One region of the Streptomyces sp. NPDC059582 genome, then DNA from elsewhere that is predicted to be linked to it. Evidence: riboswitches for the same ligand, from Rfam matches in the RefSeq annotation. Region 1 holds a riboswitch; each other region holds the start of a gene.
The links. Region 1 has a riboswitch for cyclic di-AMP ahead of ACFV0T_RS10235 (NlpC/P60 family protein). Riboswitches for the same ligand answer to the same signal wherever they lie in the genome.
Positions count from the first base shown of each region.

Region 2: another riboswitch for cyclic di-AMP. It lies ahead of ACFV0T_RS22050 (C40 family peptidase); the one in region 1 lies ahead of ACFV0T_RS10235 (NlpC/P60 family protein).
Region 3: another riboswitch for cyclic di-AMP. It lies ahead of ACFV0T_RS13245 (transglycosylase SLT domain-containing protein); the one in region 1 lies ahead of ACFV0T_RS10235 (NlpC/P60 family protein).

Region 1 covers NZ_JBHWCC010000008.1:113,400-121,219, reverse strand. The annotation lists gene ACFV0T_RS10245 (M23 family metallopeptidase) at 1-1,327, shown strand, start outside; gene pcrA (DNA helicase PcrA) at 1,433-3,916, opposite strand; cyclic di-AMP (ydaO/yuaA leader) riboswitch at 4,264-4,422, shown strand; gene ACFV0T_RS10235 (NlpC/P60 family protein) at 4,430-5,614, shown strand; gene ACFV0T_RS10230 (tellurite resistance/C4-dicarboxylate transporter family protein) at 5,702-6,688, shown strand; gene ACFV0T_RS10225 (hypothetical protein) at 6,666-7,019, opposite strand; gene ACFV0T_RS10220 (NlpC/P60 family protein) at 7,486-7,820, shown strand, end outside.
Region 2 covers NZ_JBHWCC010000025.1:101,804-109,623, reverse strand. The annotation lists gene ACFV0T_RS22065 (NlpC/P60 family protein) at 1-1,513, shown strand, start outside; gene ACFV0T_RS22060 (Lrp/AsnC family transcriptional regulator) at 1,564-2,004, opposite strand; gene ACFV0T_RS22055 (transaminase) at 2,059-3,408, opposite strand; cyclic di-AMP (ydaO/yuaA leader) riboswitch at 3,716-3,889, shown strand; gene ACFV0T_RS22050 (C40 family peptidase) at 3,898-5,622, shown strand; gene ACFV0T_RS22045 (putative quinol monooxygenase) at 5,732-6,061, shown strand; gene ACFV0T_RS22040 (right-handed parallel beta-helix repeat-containing protein) at 6,068-7,820, opposite strand, start outside.
Region 3 covers NZ_JBHWCC010000011.1:160,317-168,136, reverse strand. The annotation lists gene ACFV0T_RS13255 (CHRD domain-containing protein) at 1-699, opposite strand, end outside; gene ACFV0T_RS13250 (polyprenyl synthetase family protein) at 1,043-2,053, opposite strand; cyclic di-AMP (ydaO/yuaA leader) riboswitch at 2,982-3,159, shown strand; gene ACFV0T_RS13245 (transglycosylase SLT domain-containing protein) at 3,163-3,642, shown strand; gene ACFV0T_RS13240 (HAD family hydrolase) at 3,652-4,458, opposite strand; gene ACFV0T_RS13235 (FAD-dependent oxidoreductase) at 4,602-5,861, opposite strand; gene ACFV0T_RS13230 (ATP-grasp domain-containing protein) at 5,889-7,142, opposite strand; gene fahA (fumarylacetoacetase) at 7,396-7,820, shown strand, end outside.

The sequences.
Region 1 (7,820 bases):
CGACCCCCTCTTCGGTGATCTCCCCGGCAACAGCCACGACTTCGGCTCCCACGACCTCGGCTCCTACGACTCCGGCACCGCCTATGCCACCGGCGCGTACGACGGTGGGCACGGCGCGGGGCACGGCACCGGTCATGAGACCGGCGCGTACGACGCGAGCCAGTGGTCGACCGACGCGCACCAGACCCTGAACTACGACCCGTACGCGGCCCAGCACCACGCCGCCTACGACACGGGCGCGTACGAGACGACCGCCTGGTCCGCCGAACACCAGCAGCTGTCCACCGTCCCGCCGCAGGCCACGGCCTCCGACGCCTCCGGCGAGTGGGACACGAACACCTGGGTGCAGGCAGACGCGCCCGAGGCTCTGGCCGACCCGACCCAGCAATGGGAATGGGGCACGCAGGCCTTCGACACCGGCGCCTACGACGCCACGCAGTGGAACACGGACGGCGACGAGTCACCCGCCCCGGACGGCGAACCGGCCGAGGCGGCGGACGAGTCGGACTCCACCGGCGAACTCCCCGCCGTGGCGCCGCTCCTCGACGACCAGGAGGAGATCGCCCCGGTCCCGGCCCCGCGTGCGGCGTCCCGCTCCCGCCGCCGTCCGCCCCCGAAGCGTTCCGCGCTGCTGACGGTGGCGGTGCCCTCGGTGTGTGTGATGGGTGTCGCCGGAATCGCGGCCGCCTCCGTCGGCACCATGACGGACGACGGCAAGGAGACGACGGCGTCGGCGTCGGACGCGCAGGCGGTGAAGCCGTCCGCCGCCAACAACAAGCTGGACGTCCAGCTCGAAAGCCTCTCCGCCGGCGCGGACGACTTCCGCGACCGGGCCAGCCGGACGCAGGAGCGCATCGACCTCAAGGCCCAGCAGGTCGCCGAGAAGAAGAGGGCGGCGGCGGAGGCGGCCCGCAAGGAGCGGCTGCGGCCCAAGTACGCCCTCCCGGTCGAACAGCAGGGCCTCAGTGCCTACTTCGGCCAGGCCGGTGTCAACTGGATGTCGGTGCACACCGGCATCGACTTCCCGGTCTCCTACGGCACCTCGGTGATGTCCGCGACCGACGGAACCGTCCGGACGCAGTGGAACAGCGCCTACGGCAACATGATGATCGTGACGGCGATGGACGGCACGGAGACCTGGTACTGCCACCTCTCCACCTACCGCGTCGCCTCCGGTACGACGGTGAAGGCCGGCGACCCGATCGCGTACTCGGGGAACTCGGGCAACTCGACCGGTCCGCACCTGCACTTCGAGGTCCGGCCCAGCGGCGGCTCGGCGATAGACCCGCTCCCCTGGCTGCGCAGTCACGGCCTCGACCCGACGTAGACCCGGCCGCGCCGAGCGTCCCCACGCTGCACATCCCACGCGACGCGCGCGTGGGGAGTACCCACGAAGCCCCCGGCACAGCGCCGGGGGCTCACCTCGTGGCCGTCAGAGCTTCTCCACCGGCGCGTACCGCAGCAGCAGCCGCTTCGGCTTGGTGTCCCCGAAGTCGATCGTCGCCTCGGCGTTCCCGCCCGTGCCCTTCACCCCGACGACCGTGCCGAGCCCGAACTGGTCGTGCGTGACGCGGTCACCGACGGCCAGGGCCACCACCGGCTTCTCCGCGGCCCTGCGCGTGGCGAAGCCGGACGCGCCCGCCGCCGACGAACGCGAGCGCGACGACGACAGCGACGACGCGAGCCCCGCGGCCGGTCCGGAGGACAGCGGCGCCGTGGCCCCGGTCCGCTTCCACTCCAGGTGGGCCGGCGGGATCTCCTCCAGGAACCGGGAGGGCGGGTTGTACGACGGCTGCCCCCAGGCGCTGCGCATCGCCGACCGCGTGAGGTAGAGCCGCTCCCGCGCGCGGGTGATCCCGACGTACGCCAGGCGGCGCTCCTCCTCCAGTTCCTTGGCCTGGCCGAGGGCGCGCATGTGCGGGAAGACGCCGTCCTCCATGCCGGTCAGGAAGACGACCGGGAACTCCAGGCCCTTGGCGGTGTGCAGGGTCATCAGCGTGATGACGCCGTCGCCGTCCTCCTCGTCGGGGATCTGGTCGGAGTCGGCGACCAGGGCGACCCGCTCCAGGAAGTCGGAGAGCCCGCCCGCCGCCTCGCCCTCACCGGACTCCTGCTCGAATTCCAGCGCGACGGCGGCGAGTTCCTGGAGGTTCTCGATGCGGGTCTCGTCCTGCGGGTCGGTGGAGGCCTGCAACTCGGCCAGGTATCCGGTCCGTTCGAGGACGGCCTCCAGGACCGTCGCCGGGCCCGCGCCGGACTCGACGATCGTACGGAGATCCTCCATCAGCGCGTTGAAGCGCTGCACGGCGTTCGTGGAGCGCGCGGCCATGCCGTAGGCCTCGTCGACGCGTCGCAGCGCCTGCGGGAAGCTGATCTTCTCGCGCTGGGAGAGCGCGTCGATCATCGCCTCGGCGCGCTCGCCGATACCGCGCTTGGGCACGTTGAGGATGCGGCGCAGCGGGACCGAGTCCTCCGGGTTGGCCAGGACGCGCAGGTAGGCCAGGACGTCCCGGACCTCCTTGCGCTCGTAGAAGCGGACGCCGCCGACGACCTTGTAGGGCAGGCCGACGCGGATGAAGATCTCCTCGAAGACACGGGACTGGGCGTTGGTGCGGTAGAACACGGCGACGTCGCCGGACTTCGCCTGCCCGGCGTCCGTGAGACGGTCTATCTCGTCGGCGACGAACTGCGCCTCGTCGTGCTCGGTGTCGGCGACGTACCCGGTGATGCTCGCGCCCGCGCCCGCGTTGGTCCACAGGTTCTTGGGGCGGCGGGACTCGTTGCGCTCGATGACGGCGTTGGCGGCGGAGAGGATCGTCTGCGTGGAGCGGTAGTTCTGCTCCAGCAGGATCGTCGTCGCGTTCGGGTAGTCCTCCTCGAACTGGAGGATGTTGCGGATGGTCGCGCCGCGGAAGGCGTAGATCGACTGGTCGGCGTCACCCACGACGCACAGTTCGGCGGGCTGGAGGTCGAACTCGCCAGGCGGCACGTCCACGGGGTGCTCGGCGGTGCCGACGAGCTCGCGCACCAGGGCGTACTGGGCGTGGTTGGTGTCCTGGTACTCGTCGACGAGCACGTGCCGGAAGCGACGGCGGTAGTGCTCGGCGACGTCCGGGAACGCGCGCAGCAGATTGACCGTCGTCATGATCAGGTCGTCGAAGTCGAGCGCGTTGGCCTCGCGCAGCCGCGACTGGTACATGGCGTAGGCCTGGGCGAGGGTCTTCTCGAAGCCGTCGGTGGCCTGGGCGGCGAAGTCCTCCTCGTCGATCAGCTCATTCTTCAGGTTGGAGATCTTGGCGCTGAAGGACTTCGGCGGGAAGCGCTTGGGGTCGAGGTCCAGGTCCCGGCAGACCAGGGCCATCAGGCGCTTGGAGTCTGCGGCGTCGTAGATCGAGAAGGACGACGTGAAGCCGAGCTTCTTGCTCTCGCGGCGCAGGATGCGCACGCACGCGCTGTGGAAGGTCATCACCCACATCGCGTTCGCGCGCGGGCCGACGAGGTGCTCGACGCGCTCCTTCATCTCGCCCGCGGCCTTGTTGGTGAAGGTGATCGCGAGGATCTGGCCCGGATGCACGTGCCGCTCGCCGAGCAGGTGGGCGATGCGGTGGGTGAGCACGCGGGTCTTGCCGGACCCCGCGCCGGCCACGATGAGCAGCGGGGTGCCGGAGTGGACGACGGCCGCGCGCTGGTTCTCGTTCAGCCCCTCCAGCAGGGAGGCCGGGTCGATCGCCGGGCGTGGGGCGCCGTCGCGGTAGTAGGCGTCCCGGTCCGGCGGCGCGTCGAACTTCCCGCCGAACAGGTCGTCCGGAATCGGCTCCGGTACGTGCTCGTCCTCGGGCGGCGGCGGGGGTTCCTCCCCATGGGCCCGGGGGGCCTGGAGATCCGCCAGGAAGCTGTCGTCAAAGAGGCTGCTCATCGCTCTCCGAGTCTAGGGCGCCCCACCGACAACCCGCCGCCGCCCTGAGAACATCCCCCCGGAATCGGGCGCCCGGCACCTTTTCACCTTCCGGAACGGCCCCGACACCGTCCGCGATCGACTTGCCCCCCGGCAGCGCGACCGAAGCATCATCCGCCCACTTACGGACACATCACCAGAAAAGCCACTGATCAATCAAGGTGAACAACATCCTGACCTGAGGTCACGAAAATGTATCGGACATATCACCCATCAACCTTCACAGAGGCCACACGAGTTGGCTAGCGTGCCCAACAGGCCGCACGACCCCCTCCGGCGAACCTCGCCGGGCCGCGCGGCCCTCCGCCGAGTTCGGTACGCCCCCGCGGCGACCGGAGCCGGGGACCCAACCGAGACCCGGGGTGAATCGGCCCGGCTTCCCGTCGGGGAGCGGCCGTAGGGCAACCCTTCCGATCCATCCGCCCGAACCCGACAGCTAACCCGGTAGGCGGAACGTGGAAGGAGTCGCCTCCCTTGGCGTCGCACCGCAAGTCGCGTCCAGCAGCTACGCGCGTAGCAGGCATACGGACCCCCGCCCTCGCCACGGCGGCACTCACCTCCGTCGCCCTGCTCTCCCAGACCGCCGACGCCACCCCCTCGGCCGACGACGGCAAGCCGAGCCTCGAAGAGGTCGAGAAGAAGGTGGACGACCTGTACCGCCAGGCGGAGTCGGCGACCGAGAGGTACAACGCGGCCAAAGAGCAGTCAGGCAAGCAGCGCAAGCGCGTGGACACCCTCCTCGACAACGTCGCCCGGCGCACCCAGAAGCTCAACGAGGCACGCGAGGAGCTCGGCTCCTTCGCCGCGGCGCAGTACCGCACCGGCGCCACCGCGCCCGACACCGCGACCCTCCTGCTCGCGGACTCCCCGCAGGACTACTTCGACCAGGCTCAGCTGATGAGCCGCCTGACCACGCGCCAGAAGGGCGCGGTCGACGACTACGTCACCGAACAGTCCGCGACGATGAAGAAGCGCCAGGAGGCCGCCGAGAGCCTACGGACGCTCACCGACTCGCAGGACGACCTGAAGACGGCCAAGGCGACCGTCCAGCGGAAGCTCGCCGACGCGCGCGTGCTGCTGTCGAAGCTGACGGCGCAGGAGAAGGCCCGGCTGGCCGAGATCGAGAAGCGGCAGCAGGCGGAGGCCGCGCGCAAGGCGGCGGAACTCGCGAAGCGGCAGGCAGCGGTGGCGGCAGCGGCCGCGCGGGAGAGCACGGCGGCACCGGGCTCGGACCCGTCCGCCTCCTCTTCCTCGTCGTCGTCCTCGTCCTCGTCCTCGTCCGGGGCCGACTCCCCTTACGGCACCAAGGCCGAGAAGGCGCTCGCCTTCGCCCGCGCGCAGATCGGCAAGCCCTACGTCTGGGGCGCGACGGGACCCGGCTCCTACGACTGCTCCGGCCTCACCCAGGCCGCCTGGAAGGCCGCCGGCGTCACCCTCCCGCGCACCACCTACGACCAGGTGAACGCCGGCACCACCGTCTCCCTCTCCGCCGCCCAGCCCGGTGACCTGGTCTTCTTCTACGACGACGTCAGCCATGTGGGCGTCTACATCGGCAACGGGATGATGATCCACGCCCCCAAGCCCGGCGCGTACGTCCGCGAGGAGTCGATCTACTACGACGGCGAGTCGGGGATCCACAGCGTGGTGCGCCCCGCCTGACGAGCCTGCCTGCGCCCGCGCGTACTTTCGGGCGCCCGCGCGCGTGCCCCGCTCGCAACACGCGCGGTGCTCCTTAGCATCGGCCGCATGCCGCGTACCTCCCCCCTTCGCGCCTGGTGGGCGCACGGCCGGCCGGCGGCCGGGGCCGCCGTGCTGGCGACCGGCATCCTGTCGGTCGCGCTCCAGCTGACGGGGTACGAGGTCCTGTCCCGGACCGCCCTGGTGCTCGCCTGCGCCGCCTGGCTGGCACTGGCGGCGGGCTTCGCCGTACAGCTGCTGTGGGCGCGGGAGAACTGGGTGAGCTGCGCGTGCACGCCCGCCGCGCTCACCTCGGTCGCCGCGACCGCCGTGCTCGGCACCCGCTTCTCGGTGCTGGGCCGGCAGACCCTGGCCGAGGCTCTGCTGGCCCTCGCCGCTGTGCTGTGGCCGGTGCTGCTCGTCGTCGTCCTACGGCACTGGGAGCGCCGTATGCCGGGGGCGGTGTTCCTCGGCTGCGTGGCCACGCAGGGGCTCGCGGTGCTCTGCGCCACCCTCGCCGGGGCCCTGTCGACGGCCTGGCTCGCGCATGCGGCGCTGGTGCTGTTCCTGTGCGGACTGGTGCTCTACTGCCTGGGCCTGGCCCACTTCGACCTGCGTCAGGCCGTCGAGGGGGCCGGCGACCAGTGGGTGGCCGGCGGGGCGCTCTCCATCTCGGCGCTGGCGGGGGCGCGGCTGCTCGCGGCCGACGGTCCGCGCCTGTACCTGTGGAACGACGACGACCGTGGCGCCCTGCGCGTCATGACCGTCGGCCTGCTGGCGCTCGACGTGTGCTGGTACGTCGTCCTGCTGGCGGCCGAGCTGCTGCGGCCGAGGCTGGGCTACGACGTGCTCCGGTGGTCGACCGCGTTCCCGATGGGGATGACGGCGACGGCGGCGCTGTCCGTCGCCTCGGCCGTCGGCGTCCCGTGGCTGAAGGCGGTCGGGGAGGTACTGCTGTGGATCGCCGTGGCGGTCTGGCTCGCGGTGGCCGTGGCGGCGGTCCGGGCGGCCTCGGGGGCCGTCCGTGCCGGCGTCACGTCCACAGCACCGCGATGAAGACGTTCGCCGTGGTCAGCAGGCCCACCAGGCCGAACAGGCCCTTGTCCACCTTCTCGTCGTCCCGCTTCACGTAGACGAGGCCCAGGATCACGATCAGCAGGGCCAGCTTCACCCCGATCTTGATGTTGTTGACCGGCTGGTCGTCCGCCTGGTTGAGGCCGACCAGGATCACCCCGGTGACCAGCATCGTCGCCGCGCCGTGCAGCATCGCGGGGACGAAGCGGGCGGTCCCCCGGCCCATCGCCTTCAGCTGGGTGAGGAAGCCGCCCAGGAGCGAGGCGATGCCGATGATGTGCAGGCCGACGAAGAGATGGATGAGTACGTCCATGAGGCCGGAGCCTAACGAGGGCCCCCCGTGCCGCCCGACACCGGGCCACCGCCTCCGGCGGCGACTGCATATATGCGCCATAGCACCGCGCCACCCGAACGTGTCCGGGAATCCCGACATCGGTCATCACACTGCGTGAAGTCGACGGCTCCGCGCCGAGAGCCCCGCCACTTGAGGTCACCGTTCGATCCGCTCGCGCCAGTTCCGCACATGACGTTACCCAACCGACACAGACGGGTTTAGCGTCCTCCCCCAGGTGACCGGCTCCCCACCGCCGCCCGGGCCAGGGGCGGCAGTCGGACACCACCGCCGAGAAGGTCCGGCGGCGGCTCGCTCCCCCTGTGCGGGCCGTCGCCGGACGCGTGGACCGCCTTCCGGCGGACGCGCGTCCGCTCCCCTGGCGGCCGTGCGTCCGCCGGGCGGTCCCACGGATGAGGCGGTCGTACGAAAGGACGTGCAAGTCCACGTGGCAGCGCACCGCAAGCCCCGCCGGCGCTCGCTCAGCGGCAATACGGCCCGTACCGCCGCCACCCTCGCCCTCGCGGGCGCGGCGACCGCGACGGCGTTCGACGGGACCGGTCAGGCCGCACCGAATCTGACACCGGCGCAGGTCAAGGCCAAGGTGGACAAGCTGTACCAGGAAGCCGAGGCGGCCACCGAGAAGTACAACGGCGCGCAGGAGAAGGCGCAGGCGGCCGAGAAACGGCTGGCGTCGCTGCGGGACGAGGCGGCCCGCCGGGAGGACCGGCTCAACTCGGCGCGGGACGCGCTGGGATCGCTCGCCGCGGCCCAGTACCGCGA
Region 2 (7,820 bases), on a different contig from region 1:
CGAGGTCACCTCCGGCGGCACGCGCGTCGCGCTGCTGACCCATGGTGCGCGGACCGTCGTACTACCCGGTCCGCAGCGCACGTTCGCGGAGAACAAGCGGCCGTTCGTGGACGACTTCCAGCGCACCCTGCCCGATCTGTCGCTCGAGATACCGGACCGGAAATACTGGGGCACGTCTCCCGGCGGTGGCAGCTGGTACACGCTGGGACCGGTGGACACCGACTACGCGGTGGTGCCTGGCAGCGGTGTCATCAGCCTCACCACGGACGGCTCCAGCCGGCACGCCAGCCTGCACGACGAGGAGATCACCGACGTCGACGCCCGCTGCACGGCCCGGTTCGACAAGGTGCCCACCGGCCAGGCCTGTTCCTTCGGGCTGACGTTCGGCTACCAGAGCACCCACCGCAACTACCGGGCCCGGCTGTCCTTCCTGACCTCGGGTGCGGTCGAGCTGCGCGTCGAGAAGGAGGTCGACGACACGGTGACGCAGCTGGTCCCCGCCCTCACCCTCGGCACGAGCGTGTCCGCGGGGACCGACTGGACGATCCGGGTACGCCGGGAGGGCACCCGGATCCAGGCCAGGGCATGGCGGTCGGCGTCGGCCGAGCCGGCCGCCTGGGCCGTCGACGTCGTCGACGTCGTCGACCCCACCTTCGCCAAGGGCCGGGTGGGCCTGCGCGCCCTGGCGAACACGGGCTGCACGAACCTGCCGGTCAAGCTGTCCGTCAGCCGCTTCGAGGTGGACGCCGCGAACTGGGAGACACCGCCGACCGTCACCCACGGAGACTGGGTGCGGGTGCTGCCGGAGCCGTTCGACGGAACCTGGACGGCGCAGCTGGAGCAGACGATCCGCGGCTGGGCCGGCTCCCCCGCTCCCGACGTCCTGGCCCACGCCGCGATGTTCCTCGCCGACGCGCCGACGGTCACGGCCGGGGCCGGACCGGCCCAGGGCAGGCAGGTGCTGGGCGAGGCCGGATACGGCTACCTGGACCCGCAGGGCTACCGCTTCGAAGGCGCCGACTTCCACGAGTACATGAACACCGGCTGGACCTTCCCGGACGGCACCTACGTCAAGCCGTCCAGCAAGCAGGTCGGCAACCTCGACTGCTCGGGCTACACGCGGATGGTCTACGGCTATCACATGGGCGTGCCGCTGGCCGCCGGCGCGGACACCTCGGGAGAGCGGATTCCGCGCCAGTCGCGGTACATCGTCGACTCCGCGCCCGGGGTGATCGTCGACCGCACCGACGGCACCGGCCCGCCCGCCGCGGCTCTGCTCCAGCCCGGCGACCTGGTGCTGTTCAACGCCGACTCGGGCGACGACGCCGAGTCGGGCCCCGTGACCGTCGACCACGTCGGCATCTACCTGGGCAGGGACGCGGCCGGCAAGCGCCGTTTCCTCTCCAGCCGCAAGACGGTCGACGGGCCCACCATGTCCGATCTGGGCGGCGCGTCACTGCTCGACGGCACGGGCACGTACGCCACGAAACTGCACACCGTGCGCCGTATCTGAGGCCGTGGCCGAACTCGTCCACGAGCTCGGGTCCGAGCCGGCACGCGAGGTCAGCCGACGTCCCAGAGGAACCGGTGGGTGTGGATCCCGAAGTAGGGGAAGGACTGCACCTGCCGGACTCCGTCGATCGGTCTGACGACGTCGTTGACGAAGTCCAGGAGGTCCTTCGGGCCGGGGGTGACCACCTCGGCGAACAGGTCGAACCCGCCGGAGGTGAGTACGGAGTAGACCACCTCGGGGCGTTCGGCCAGGGCGTCGGCGACGACTCGCGGGTCTCCGTCCACCCCGATGCCGAGCAGTGCCATCGCCTGGCCGCCCATGGCCATCGGGTCGGTCACGCCGACGACCTGAACGGCCCTGGAGTCCAGCAGGCGTTGCAGACGCTGCCGGGCCGCCGAGGCGGACAGGCCGACCTTCGGGCCGAGGTCGGCGTACGCGATGCGGCCGTCGGTCTGCAGTTCCCGCAGGATGGCCCGGTCGATCTCGTCCACGTCCCCTGCTTCCCTTCCCGTCCCGGCGGCTCGCGACCACCCTATCGGCGCACGTCAGCCGGCCAGTTCGGCCAGGGCGGCGGCGAACACCCCGGTGTGCGTGTCCACGTCCCGCTCCGTGGTGTCCGGGCACATGAGCGCCATGTTGTGGAACGGGGTCAGCAGGATTCCGCGGTTGGCGAGATAGAGGTGGAGGAAGTCCTCCAGCTCCGGGTCCGCGGCCGCCGCCGACTCGGTGCCGGTGCGTGGCGCGGGCGCGGTGAAGCGGTACTCGGTACGCGCGCCGAGGCGGCTGACCGACCAGGGCAGGCCGTGGGCGTCGATGCCCGCCCTGACGCCCGTCTCGAAGCGCTCGGAGAGCTTGGACATATGGGCGAAGGCCTGGTCGGTCAGGACGTGTTCCAGGGTGGCGCGCGTCGCGGCGACGGACAGCGCGTTGCCCGCGAGGGTGCCGCCGACCCCGCCCATGTCCACCAGGTCGAGGTCGGCGCGGGCCAGCAGCCGCTCGGCCAGGTCGGCGGAGAGGCCGTAGGTACCGGCGGGGATGCCGCCGCCGATCGCCTTGCCGATGGTCAGCACGTCGGGTTCCAGGTCCCAGGCCGCGGTGCAGCCGCCCGGCCCGGCGGAGAAGGTGTGCGTCTCGTCGTTGACGAGGAGCGCGCCGTACTGCCGGGTCAGGGCACGGACCCCGGCCAGATAGCCGGGTTCGGGCAGCACGATGCCGATGTTGGTCAGCGCGGGCTCCATCAGGACGGCGGCGACGTCCCCGTGGGCGAGTTCGCGCTCCAACTGCGCCAGGTCGTTGAACTCGGCGACCCGGCTGGTCAGTGTGACGTCGCAGGGCGCGCCGACGTTGCCGGGGCGGGCCGCGCCCCGGCCGTCGGGGCCGACCACGATGAGCGACTCGTCGACGCTGCCGTGGTAGCTGTAGCTGTTCACCAGGATCTTGGCGCGGCCGGTGACGGCACGGGCGAGCCGGATCGCCCACCGGTTGGCGTCCGTCGCCGTGAGCGAGAAGCTCCACCGCGTCAGCCCGAAGCGCCGGGTGAGCTCGGCGCCGACCCACTCGGCGTCCTCGGTCGGCAGCATCGCGGTCGCCCCGCCGAGCTCGGCGAACCGGTGCTGGACGGCGGCGGCCACCACCTCCGGCGAATGGCCGGCCATCGCGCCCGTGTCCCCGAGGCAGAAGTCGATGTAGTCGTGTCCGTCGATGTCGGTCACGCGGGCGCCCCGGGCGGTGTCCAGGTAACGGGGAAAGGCACCGGCCGTCTTGTTCATCCAGGTCATCGGAACCCGACCGAAGAGGTGCTCGGACCGCCCGTAGGCGGCCTTCGAACGCGGGTTGCGGCGGTCGGCCTCGGCGCTCTCGCGGGCCAGAAGGTGCTGCAGGCGGGTGCGGTCCATGACTACCTCGGATGGCGACGACGGATGGCGAAGGAATGCCTGGACCATACGACCGTATTCGACGTCACATCAAGGATCGGCGCTCGAATCAGTGAGCGTGACGATTGATTCACGCGTCGACAGGACACCGGGGAGGCAGCGGGCGCAGCAGCCCGGCCGGGGGCCGCCGCAACCCGGAGAGGCCACAAGGAAATGAAGGTCACAATTACGTATCGGGCATACCGCCCTTCAACCTTCACATGAGCCGCACAAATTAGCTAAGTTGGCGCCAGGCCGCTCGGAACCCTCCGGCGAATCCCGCCGGGCCGTGCAGCCTCCGCCGAGTCCGGTGAACCACTGCGGCCGCCGGAGCCGGGGACCCAACCGATCTTTGGGGTGAATCGGCCCAACTGCCCTGCGGGGCAAGGGCCGTAGGGCACGCCTTCCGGAACCTCCGCCCGAACCCGACAGCTAACTCGGTAGGCGGTGCACGGAAGGAGTACGTCGCCGATGGCGCCGGAACGCGACACGCGCCCCGCTGGTCCCGGTCTCCCCGGAATGCAGGACGCGGTCAGCCGTGAGGAGATCCGGAGACGGATCAACACCCTCTACGACCGCGCCGAGACGGACACGGGAACCTACAACGCCACCCGCGCGATGTCAGCGGGAAACCGCAGGTCCGCCGAACCGGCGCGGAACCCGGAGCGTCGGCCGGGCGATCCCGCCCTCGACACCATCGCCCGGCAGTGGTTCGACGGGGCGCGCGCCAAGCTGGGCCCGACCGTCGCGGCGGTGCTGCCGGCCGACAGGATGCCCGACCCTCCGGCCGCGGCCCGCCCCGCGCGCGCCGAGCGCCCCGACCGCCCGGCGGAGCTGCCGGCCGGCATTCCGGCCCCCCGTCTCGAACTGGAGGCACCCGCCAGGCGCGTAACGGAGCTCACCGCCGGTCCCGTCGCCGCGCTTCCGGCCGCGCCGGAGAGGGGACGTGACGCCCTCCCGGCCCTGCCCGCGCCCCAGGCCGCTCCGGCGCTCCCGGCCGCGCTGCCCGCCGCCTCGCTCTCGCCTTCGCCCGCGCTCTCGCCCTCGCCCTCGCCCTCGCCCTCGCCCGACAGCGGGTCGCGGCAGGCCGCGCTGCGGACGACCAAGGGGCAGATCCAGGACAAGCTCGCCTCCGCGAGGAGACTGCTGGCCCGGCAGCTCGCCCTGCGCAGCACACCGCCCGCCGCGCTCGAAGCCGCGCCCCCGGCCGAACCCCTGTGGCCGTCCCCCGCGCAGCCGGATCCGCTGTTCGGCGAGGGTGACGGCTGGCTCACGCAGCCGGCGACCGGACTCGACACCGGCTTCCCCCTCGGCGGCGGCTACGCGAACACCCCGCTCGACACCGGGCAGTTCAGTCTCCCCGTCGACACGGGCTACACGAACGGCCCCGTCGACACCGGGCAGTTCGCCGTCGTCCCCACCGTCGTGGGCCACACGAACAGCCCTGTGGACACCGGACAGTTCAGCCTCACCGTCGACACGGGTTACACGAACGGCCCCGTCGACACCGGACAGTTCGCCGTCGTCCCCTCGGACATGGGGTACCCGAACAGCCCCGTCGACACCGGACAGTTCAGCCTCCCCGTCGACACGGGCTACACGAACGGCCCCGTCGACACCGGACAGTTCGCCGTCATCCCCACCGTCGTGGGCCACACGAACAGCCCTGTGGACACCGGGCAGTTCAGCCTCCCCGTCGACACGGGTTACACGAACGGCCCCGTCGACACCGGACAGTTCGCCGTCGTCCCCTCGGACATGGGCTACCCGAACAGCCCCGTCGACACCGGGCAGTTCGTCACTCCCGCCCCCGTTCCCGTGCCCGAACCGCCCTACGGCGGCAAGGCCGCCATGGCGCTCGACTTCGCCCGCGCCCAGATCGGCAGGCCGTGCCTGTGGGGCGCGACCGGACCCGAGTCGTACGACTGCTCCAGCCTGACCCAGGCAGCCTGGCGGGCCGCGGGGGTCGCGCTCCCCCGTACGGCGCTCGACCAGGCTCGCGGCGTCGCGGCGATACCGCTCACCGACCTCCAGCCCGGAGACCTCATCTTCTTCCACGGCGACGCCGGCCACGTCGGTCTCTGCACGGGCAACGGCACGATGATCCACGCCCCCGGTCCGGGCGCTTCCATACGGGAGGAGTCGATCTTCTTCGCCGGCCAGACCGCGATCCACAGCGCGGCCCGGCCCGCCTGAGCCCCGGGCCGCACAGGTCGGGCCGTACTGCAGGTCGGGCCGCACGGGTCGGGCCGTACAGGAGTGTCCGCCGCTGGCATTCCGCCGCCGACGGCGGCATGGTGGAGCCATGATTTTCATCGCCGTACGCTTCACCGTCCGTCCCGAGCTCGCCGACGAGTGGCCGGCCCTGGTGGCTCCCTTCACCGAGGCCACCCGCGCGGAACCGGGCAACCTGTTCTTCGACTGGTCGCGCAGCGTCGACGACCCGCACAGGTTCACCCTGTTGGAGGCGTTCGCGGACGAGGACGCCGGGGCCGCACACGTGGGGTCCGAGCACTTCAAGGCGGGGCTGGCCACGATGGCCGGCGCGGTCGCCGAGACGCCCGAGATCATCAACGTGAACGTTCCCGACCAGCACGGCTGGGGACCGATGGCGGAGCTGGCCCCGCGGCCGTGAGGCCGTTCAGCGCTCGGCCGGGACCGGAAGGTCCTGCGACTCCAGGCTGATCAGCTGGTCCGCGGTGGGGTCGGTGAGTTCGGCGACCCGCTGGGCCTGGCGTTCGGTCATCTCCTGGAAGACCTGCCGGGCCGAGCGGCCGTTGCCGAACCCCTCGCCCTTGGGCAGGCGCCGGAACATGTCCAGGAGCTCCGTGCGGGCGGTGGGCGTGAGTTCGTAGCGGTGCCGGCCGGCCTGGTACTCGACGATCGAGACGAGCTCGGCGGCCGCGTAGTCCTCGAAGAAAAGGGTGCGGCCGAACCTGGAGGCGAGGCCGGGGTTGGAGCTGACGAAGCGGTCCATGTCACCGGGGTATCCGGCGGCGATGACGACGACGTCGTCGCGGTGGTCCTCCATCAGCTTGACCAGGGTGGCGACGGCTTCGGTGCCGAAGTCGTTGCCCGCGCCGAGCGGGGCGAGGGAGTACGCCTCGTCGATGAACAGCACGCCGCCCAGGGCCCGGTTGAAGGCGGCGGTGGTCTTGGGGCCGGTGTGGCCGACGTACTCGCCGACCAGTGCCGTCCGGTCGACCTCGACGAGGTGGCCTCGGCGCAGCAGCCCGAGAGCTTTCAGCAGCCTGCCGTAGAGGCGGGCGACCGTGGTCTTGCCGGTGCCGGGGTTCCCGGCGAAGACGAGGTGGCGGCTGAGCGGCGGGGCGGGCAGGCCCGCCTCCTCGCGGCGGCGGACCGTCTGCATCAGCTTGACCAGCGAGCCGACGTCCCGCTTGACCCGGTCGAGGCCGACCAGTTCGTGCAGTTCGCCGAGCAGGTCCTCCAGGGTCTCCTCGGGCTCGTCCGACGCCTCGGCGGCCCCGGGGCGGGCCGGCTCGGCGGCACCCGGCGCCGCGTGGGGCGAGGCGGGTGCCGGGGCCGGAGCCGGGGCCGGGGTGCCGAAGGTGAGCGGGAGGCCGTCCTTCGTGCAGTCCTCCAGCACGGGGACCGCGCCGTCGTCGACACCGAGAGCCTCGGCGCAGTCGCTGATCCGGCAGTGCCGGAAGAGGGGGTCGGCGGTGGCGCCCACGTGCAGGGCGGGGAAGCCGGAACGGGTGACGTCCAGCGAGGTGAAGGTGCCGCCCGCGCCCTCGGCCAGGAACACGCCGTTCTTGCCCGGGTGGTGGATGCGCAGGTTGGTCATCTCCGGCCGGGCGCCGGTCCACACGACCGCGCCGGAGCCCGCGCAGTCCTCCAGCGAGCCGCCCGTCACCTTGGCGTCGGCGCCCTCGTCGACCACGAGGCCCGCCGCGCCGGCCCCGGTGACCCGGATCCCGGTGAGGACGGCGGCGGCGCCCTTGGCGACCTGGACACCGATCTCCCCGGTGTCGGTCACCGTGCTGTGCTCGACGGTGGTACCGGCCGGCGATCCGATGCCGATGCCGGAGGCCGACCCCGAGATCCGGCAGCCGGTGAGCGTGGCCGCGGCCCGCTCCAGCACGCACACACCGGTCATGGCGACGTCGCTGATCCCGCAGTCGGCGAGTTCGAGCCGGGCCTCGCCGGTGGCGTGGACGCCGTGTTCGGCGCCGCCGCGCACCCGGCAGTCCGCGAGCCGTCCGACCGCGGTGCCCGCGAGGTGGACGGCGCTGAAGGTGCTGCGGTCGATCCGGCAGTCCGCGAGCTCGGCCTGCCCGGCGCCGGTGACGAGAAGCCCGTTGGCGCCCGCGTCGGCCACCGCGCAGCCCGAGGCGTTCAGCCGGGCGTCCTCCTGTACGACGAGCCCGCTG
Region 3 (7,820 bases), on a different contig from region 1:
CTGGGCGAAGGCGTGACCGCCACCCTCGGCGGGCTTGCACTCGTAGATCTGCCTGCCCTTGACGACGGACGCCTGGAAGTTGTCCAGCGCGTCACGGAAGTCGAAGGCGGCCGTGGTGACCTTGTGCAGCTGGCCACGGACGGCTCCGCCGGGGAACTCGGCGGTGTGCAGGTTGGCGTAGAACGCGCCGGGATCGGCCTTCAGCGCGCTGAGCAGCCCCGCGTCCTTGACCCTGACGGTGCCGACCACACTGTGGCCCTTGCCTTTGCCCCTGCCGCTACCGCCGTCGAGCAGCTTGCCGAAGTCGACCTTGACGCCACCGTTGACACCCTTGGCGCCCTGGTGGATGTGCAGGAGGGTCGGCCTGCCGGTACCGCGCCAGGTCACGGCCACGGACACCTTGTCGCCCTTGATCCTGATGAACTCCAGCGCGGCCCCGTCCTTGTCCCCGACGGCCGGCCCACCCGCGACGGGCACCTCACCGGCCCCCCGGAGACTCGCGGCGAGGACGGTTCCCCCGCCGAGGCTTCCACTCTGCGTGACCACACCGTCGCCGACGTGGCCCGCGTGGTCGGCACCTCGCCCCCCGGCGGCGAAAGCCGGAATGACCGCGGCCGCGACCCCACCGACGGCGGCCACCGCGACAGCGGTGACGATCAGACTCTTACGACGCTTCGAAAACGTCCCGTTCACACCCATGACGCGACTTCTCCCCGTATCCCAGCCAACGCCCCCTGCGTCAGCTTCTGGGCATGAGTACGGAGCGGATCTCAGATTGGACTCAGTCCAGGTTTGTGAGGTGGGTCACATGGGAGGGTGTACTGCGGGGCAGGGACGGGACGGAGCGGGATGACGCAGGAGCGCCCTGCCGGGCAGCCGGGACGCCGGAGTCCGGGAACGCCGGCACGCGGAGCCGGAGTCCCGGTGGGGCGCAGGGGACGGAGTCCCGCCGGGGTCCGGGGCGGAGCCCCGGAACGGGGGTCACTTCCCACCAATCGAGTCGGACGGGTGGGCGGGTGGGTGGGTGGGTGGGCAAACTCCCCTACCCCGCCCGATGCACCACCGCATCACACAACTCCACCAGCGCCCGCTTCGCTCCACACTCCCGCAACGGCGCCAACGCGGCCCGCGCATCCTCCGCATACCGCACGGTGTCCCGCCGCGCCTGCTCCAGCGCAGGATGCGCCCGCAGCGCACCCAACGCCTCCGCCAGCCGCGCGTCATCACTCAGGTCGGAGTCCAGCAGCTCGCACAGAGCGACATCCTCCGCCAGCCCCAGCCGTGCCGCCCGCTCCCGCAGCCGCAGCACCGGAAGCGTGGGGATGCCCTCGCGCAGATCCGTCCCGGGCGTCTTCCCGGACTCGTGGGAGTCCGACGCGATGTCGAGCACGTCGTCGGCCAGCTGGAAGGCGACCCCGAGCCGCTCCCCGTACTGCGTCAGCACGTCCACGACCGTCTCGTCCGCCCCGGACATCATCGCCCCGAACCGGCACGCCACCGCCACCAGCGACCCGGTCTTGCCACCCAGCACGTCGAGGTAGTGCTCGACCGGATCCCGACCGTCCTGCGGCCCCGCCGTCTCCAGGATCTGCCCGGTCACGAGCCGCTCGAACGCCTCCGCCTGCACCCGCACCGCCTCCGGCCCGAGGTCGGCCAGGATGTGCGAGGCCCGCGCGAACAGGAAGTCACCGGTGAGGACCGCGACCGAGTTGCCCCAGCGGGTGTTCGCGCTGTCCACCCCGCGCCGCACCTCGGCCTCGTCCATGACGTCGTCGTGGTACAGCGTGGCGAGGTGGGTCAGTTCCACGACCACCGCCGACGGCACGATCCCCGGCGCATGCCGGTCCCCGAACTGCGCCGCGAGCATCACGAGCAACGGCCGGAAGCGCTTCCCGCCCGCCCGCACCAGATGCTGCGCGGCCTCCGTGATGAAGGGGACCTCGCTCTTGGTGGCCTCGAGCAAGCCTTCCTCGACAGCCGCCAATCCGGCCTGGACATCGGCTTCCAGAGCCTGGTCCCGCACGCTCAGCCCGAACGGCCCGACGACGGTCACGAGGGGTCTCCTGTCTGCTGGTGTCTACTGGCGCTTACACGGTTTGTCGATAGGTCGCTGCCCTCACTCAAGTCAGCGTATCCGGTCACGTTTCGATCACCGATAGCCCCCACGGTTACAGGCCAGGCGGTACCGGATCACGCCCGGTATGTCGCCGATCGGACGACATGGGCACACCGCATCGGATTCCCGCCGGTACGACGGGAACTGTCGGCGCACCAGAAAGCAAGGATCCCCGCCCCGCGCCCCGCACCACGCCGCCCCGGGCGGACCTCGCCCAGGTCAGCACCGACACGGGACGACATCCGACCCGGCGCAACGGATCGCCGCACACCGTCACCTGACCGGCCGAAGGCACCCGCTCATCCGCGCCCGCGCGGCGCCCCCGTACGCGCAGGTGCGACACCCCAACAAAGTCGCCCCCCGACAGCGACGCCCCGGCGGCGACCACCGGAACCACCGACGCCACCGACGCCACCGGAACCATCGGAGCCACCGAAGCCACCCTCCACAGAGGACAGCGAAGGCGGAGAGGGTCGAGGCGACGGAGGGGACGGGTGCCGGCACTCCACACCCACCCCGATCAATACCGACCAAATCGGACTAATCCAAGATAAAGGGGCCACCTCAACACCGATGTCCGATTTGCCACGATTAATTAATGAATCCCTCTTGTCGGCAAATGATCCAGCCCCCCAGAGTGCGTGAATTGGGTCACTCGACCCTAGATGGGGGAATATCCACCCCCCACCCCACCGCCCTTCTGCCGCAAGCGATTTGACCCTTGGCAACCGCAAAGGATCAAGCACTCCATATGCCTCAGACCAAGGTCAATCGGTGTGAGATGTGAATTCGGTACTTGTTTCGGACATGTGCTCTCGCATACGTTCCGGGCAATCGGGCGGACGCCTAATCCTGCCGCCGCCCTTCACCACCATCGACGAACTCATTCGTACGGCAGGAGCGGGGGAACCCAGGCAAGCCGCCGGTTCGGACATCGCACCGGAACGGCTAGGGGCTAAGTCGCATCGCCGAAGGGCGCTACGACCGGGCACCTCCCCGCCCGAGCCCGACAGCTCACCTCGCAGGCGCCGGAGAGGAACCTCGACATGCTCGCTATCGGTCAGACTCGTCGCGCCCGTTTCGTCCGCACGCTCGCCGTCGCCGGCACCGGCGCCGCCGTACTCGCTCTCCCCCTCCTCGGCGCGACCTGCGCCTCCGCGGCCACCACGTCCGTGACCTCCAAGCCCGTGACCGCAGCCACGTACAACAAGAACCTCGACGGCTGGATCCGGCAGTCCCTCTCCGTCATGGCGAAGCACAAGATCCCCGGCACCTACAAGGGGATCTACCGCAACGTGATCCGCGAGTCCTCCGGCAACCCGCGCGCCATCAACCTCTGGGACTCCAACGCGGTCAAGGGCATACCGTCCAAGGGCCTGCTCCAGGTCATCGACCCCACGTTCGCCGCGTACCACGTGGCAGGCACGTCGTTCGACATCTACGACCCGGTCGCGAACATCACGGCCGCCTGCAACTACGCCGCCAAGCGGTACGGCTCGATCGACAACGTGTTCAGCGCGTACTGACCGGTCCGATCACGGAAAGAGTCTCTCGAGGACGACGGCGACCCCGTCGTCCTCGTTCGACAAGGTGATCTCGTCGGCCACCGCCTTGAGCTCGGGGTGGGCGTTGGCCATCGCCACCCCGTGGGCGGCCGAGTCGAACATGGGGATGTCGTTGGGCATGTCGCCGAAGGCGAGGGCCCGTTCGGCACCCAGGCCGAGGTGCTCGGCGGCCAGCGCCAGGCCGGTCGCCTTGGTGACACCGCACGGCTGGAGCTCGACGGTCCCCGGACCCGACATGGTGACCGTCGCCAGCGACCCCACCACGGATCGCGCTGTCGCCGCCAACTCGTCGTCGGACAGGGCGGGATGGCGCAACAGGACCTTGCTGATGGGGTCGCACCACAGGTCGTCGCGCCGTCCGACCCGCACCGCGGGCAGGGTCGGGTGGGGCATCAGATAGCCGGGTTCGATCAGCGTGAGGCCGTCGACCCCGTCCTGGTCCACCGCCGCGTACACCTGCCCGACCTCGGCCTCGATCTTGCCGAGGGCGGTCTCGGCCAGCTCCCGGTCGAGAGTGACCGACCACAGCAGCCGGTCCGCGCCGGCGTCGTACAACTGCGCGCCCTGCCCGCACACCGCGAGCCCGGTGCAGCGCAGCTCGTCGAGCAGCGGCCGCACCCTCGGGGCCGGGCGCCCGGTCACCACGAGATGCCGGGCACCGGCGTCCACCACCCGCGCCAGCGCGGCGAGGGACCGGTCGGAGAACGTGTCGTCGCCGCGCAGCAGCGTTCCGTCCAGGTCGGTGGCGATGAGTGAGAATGCGAGGGGAGCGGCCATGATCAGAGAATACGGACACCGCGCCCCCACGACTCACCCCCGTTTCAGCCCCAAGTAGTGCGCGCGGGCTCCTTGATGGTGGTGTTGACGCGGTTGAACATGTTGGTGAGCGAAATGGTCAGAGACTCCTTTCCGGCCCCTCCTCAGCCGTGCGCCGCCGCCAGGTGCTTCGCCAGCCGCGGGGACGCGAACTCCGTACCGCACACGAAGCGCATCACCGGGCCGTACGAAGCCGCCGCCGGGAGGCCGGTGAAGTACAGACCGGGCACGGACGACACATAGCCCGCGCCGAGCTTCGGAGTGCCCCGGCTCACCGCGAGCGCGGTGCGCAGCTCATGGCCGAGGAAGTCCATCGCGGCTATGTCCACCCGGTATCCGGTCGCCGCGATGACGTGGTCGGCGGACAGCTGCCGGGTGCCACCCGCGTGTGGGGCGACCGTCAGCGTCGTACGGTCGTCCGCCGCGGCCGCCCCTACTATCCGCGCGACCTCGCTGACCTGCACCTTGCCCTCGAAGCGGTCGCGCAGCCACCATGCGCCGAGCGGGCCGAGGACCCGGCGGACCAGGTAGTGGCGGGTCTGGGCCGGGAGGTAGCGATAGGGGTGCGGGTAGTAGCTGAGCGCCCACAGCGACCAGGCCCGGCCGAAGGGGGACTCGGGGCGCAGCTTCGGCTGGTCCCACGGAGGTGCGCCGAAGGCCACCCGGCCGCGGCCGCGCGAGACGACGCGCACCTGCGCGCCCGCTTCCGCCGCGAGTGCCGCCGTCTCCAGCGCGGACTGGCCGGCGCCGACGACGATGAGCTCCTTGCCGGAGAACCTGCTGAGGTCGTGGTGCTGGGAACTGTGGGAGACCCGGCCGGTGGGCGCGGGGCCGTCCGCGGCGGCCGCGGCCAGCTCCGGCGGCAGATGGGACAGACCGGACAGGCCCGTGGCCACGACGACCGCCCGGGCGGTGAACAACTCGCCCGAGTCCAGCTTCAGTTCGAATCCGGAGCCGGCCGCCCCGCCGTCGCCACCCGCTCCACCTGCTCCACCTGCTCCATCTGTTCCACCGGCCTTGCGGTCGACGGAGACGACCCTGACGCGCTCCAGCTCGGGCACCAGCTTCTGCTGGAACCACTCGCCGTAGGCGATGAAGCTCTCGGCGGGGATGATGTCCTCGTCCGTCACCAGTCGGCGTATGCCGGCCGCGTCGCAGTAGTCGACGAGGTCGTGGCCCTGCTGCGGGGCGTCGATGTTGGAGGCCACCGGCGTCGACTTCAGGAGCATGCCCGCGGGCATGTGGTCGCGCCAGCTCACCATGGGCTCGCCGAAGACGCGGACAGGGATGCCGCGCGCCCGCAGATGGGCGGCGGTCGACAGGCCGAACGGCCCGGCGCCGATGATTGCTACCGGTCGGATCACGAAGTCCCTCCCCAGGACGTCACTTCGTCACTTCGTGGTGGTGCTGCCGCCGCGGCGGTTGGTGCGCCACAGCTGGTACAGATGCTTCGCGCCCGGCCGCACGAAGCGCGCGAGCATCGTGAAGAACGGCCGCAGGTCGTCCCCTGCCAGCCAGGCCAGCTCCGTCCCGCTCGCCCGCGCCGGTGCGTGCGGCGTCGTATAGCCGCTGCGGCGGTAGGCGAGGAGAGCGGGCAGGTCGATGTTCTCCACGATGTACCGGTGGCCGGCTCGCTGTTCCCCCTCCGGAACGGTGCGGCCCGTCAGGTCCAGATGCATGGCGCGGACCACGTCCACACCCGACTCGTTCTCGAAGAGCCGGAACTGGGCGCCCATACGCGGGTTGAAGTCGAGCAGTTTGTACTGACCGTCGCGCCGGTCGAAGCGCAGGTCGAGGTCGATGATTCCGGTGAAGCCGATCTGTTTGATGAAACGTGTGGCGAGGTCCGCGAGTTCCGGGTTGTCGACGACATACGCGTTCGCCGTCATGCCCGCGTGCGGCGGCCAGGAGCGGACCTTCACACCGGTGAACATCGCCAGCGGGATCGAGTCCCGGTCGAAGTAGGCGTGCACGATCCAGTCCTCCGCCTGCTCCCGCGGCAGGTACTCCTGGAGGATCACGCCGGGGTCGCCGTGCCGCTCGCCCCAGTCGTCGGCGAGCGCGAGCAGGCCCTCCCGGGTGGCGATCCTGGTCGTGCCGTTCACAGCCGGTCGTTTGCGCCGTACGAACGCCTCACGGTTCTTGGCCACCACCGGGAAGCGGGCCTTCTCGGCGAACGCGACGATGTCGTCGTAGGACTGCGGGAAGGCCGCCGACGGGCTCGGAATGCCGTGTTCCACGCACAGTTCGTGCAGGCCCTGCTTGCTGGCCAGGTGGCGCGGCAGGCCGGGCTCGACCCGTGGGAAGAGAAAGCGCTCGGCGAGGGCGTCCTGGTGCTCGGCGATCAGGACCGCGGCCTCTTCGTCGGTCGGGACGAGGACGGCGGGCCGGCCGATGCGACGGCCGATCCGCAGGAGTCCCTCCACCAGGTACTCCGGCTCCTCGGTGCCGGTCGTCGGCCAGACGAACGCGCGCTCGAGATAGCGCGAGGCGGCGGCCGGCGTGTAACGGTCCTCGGTTATCGCATACATCGGGACGCCCAGGCGGCCCAGACTGCGGATCGCTCCGACCCCACCGTGGTGCAGCGGATAGTCGCCGAATTTCACGATCAGACCCGGCACATCACGATCGGCCTCGAAAGGCATGCTGCTGGTGCTCCCGGCCACGGGTCCCCCCACGTGTCCCCCCTACGGACCGGACCCACCCCGTCCGTGTCCCCCAAAGGACGCTAAGCCGGAATTGGCGCCTCCCACAACCCCAAAACGGACATTGCAAACTCTTTAGACACTGCCCAAGACAGGCAACTCAGCCGTAACGTGTGCCGCGGTCGCATGGAACACACCATGTGGCACGACCAAACGGAACGCACCGCACGCATCCGAGAGTGAGGCAGCACCCATGCCCCCCTTCGACGTCCCCGAGGGCGATCCCTTCGGGCCGCACAACCTTCCGTACGGCGTCTTCTCCCCCGCGGGTCCGGACTCCGACGAGCGCAGGGTCGGTGTCCGCCTCGGCGACCACGTCCTCGACGCGGGGGCCGCGGCCCTCGCACTCGGCTCCCCGTACGCCTCCGTGCTCGCCCGGCCGACCCTGAACCCGCTGCTGGCGGCGGGCCGCACGGTGTGGTCGGACGTGCGACGCGCACTGACCGGGTGGGTCACGGTGCCGGCCCACCAGCGGGCCGTCGAGCCCTTCTTCCACCCGCTGTCGTCGGTGACCCTGCACCTGCCCTTCGAGGTCGCCGACTACGTCGACTTCTACGCCTCCGAGAACCACGCCCGCAATGTCGGGCAGATCTTCCGCCCGGACGCGGTGGACTCCCT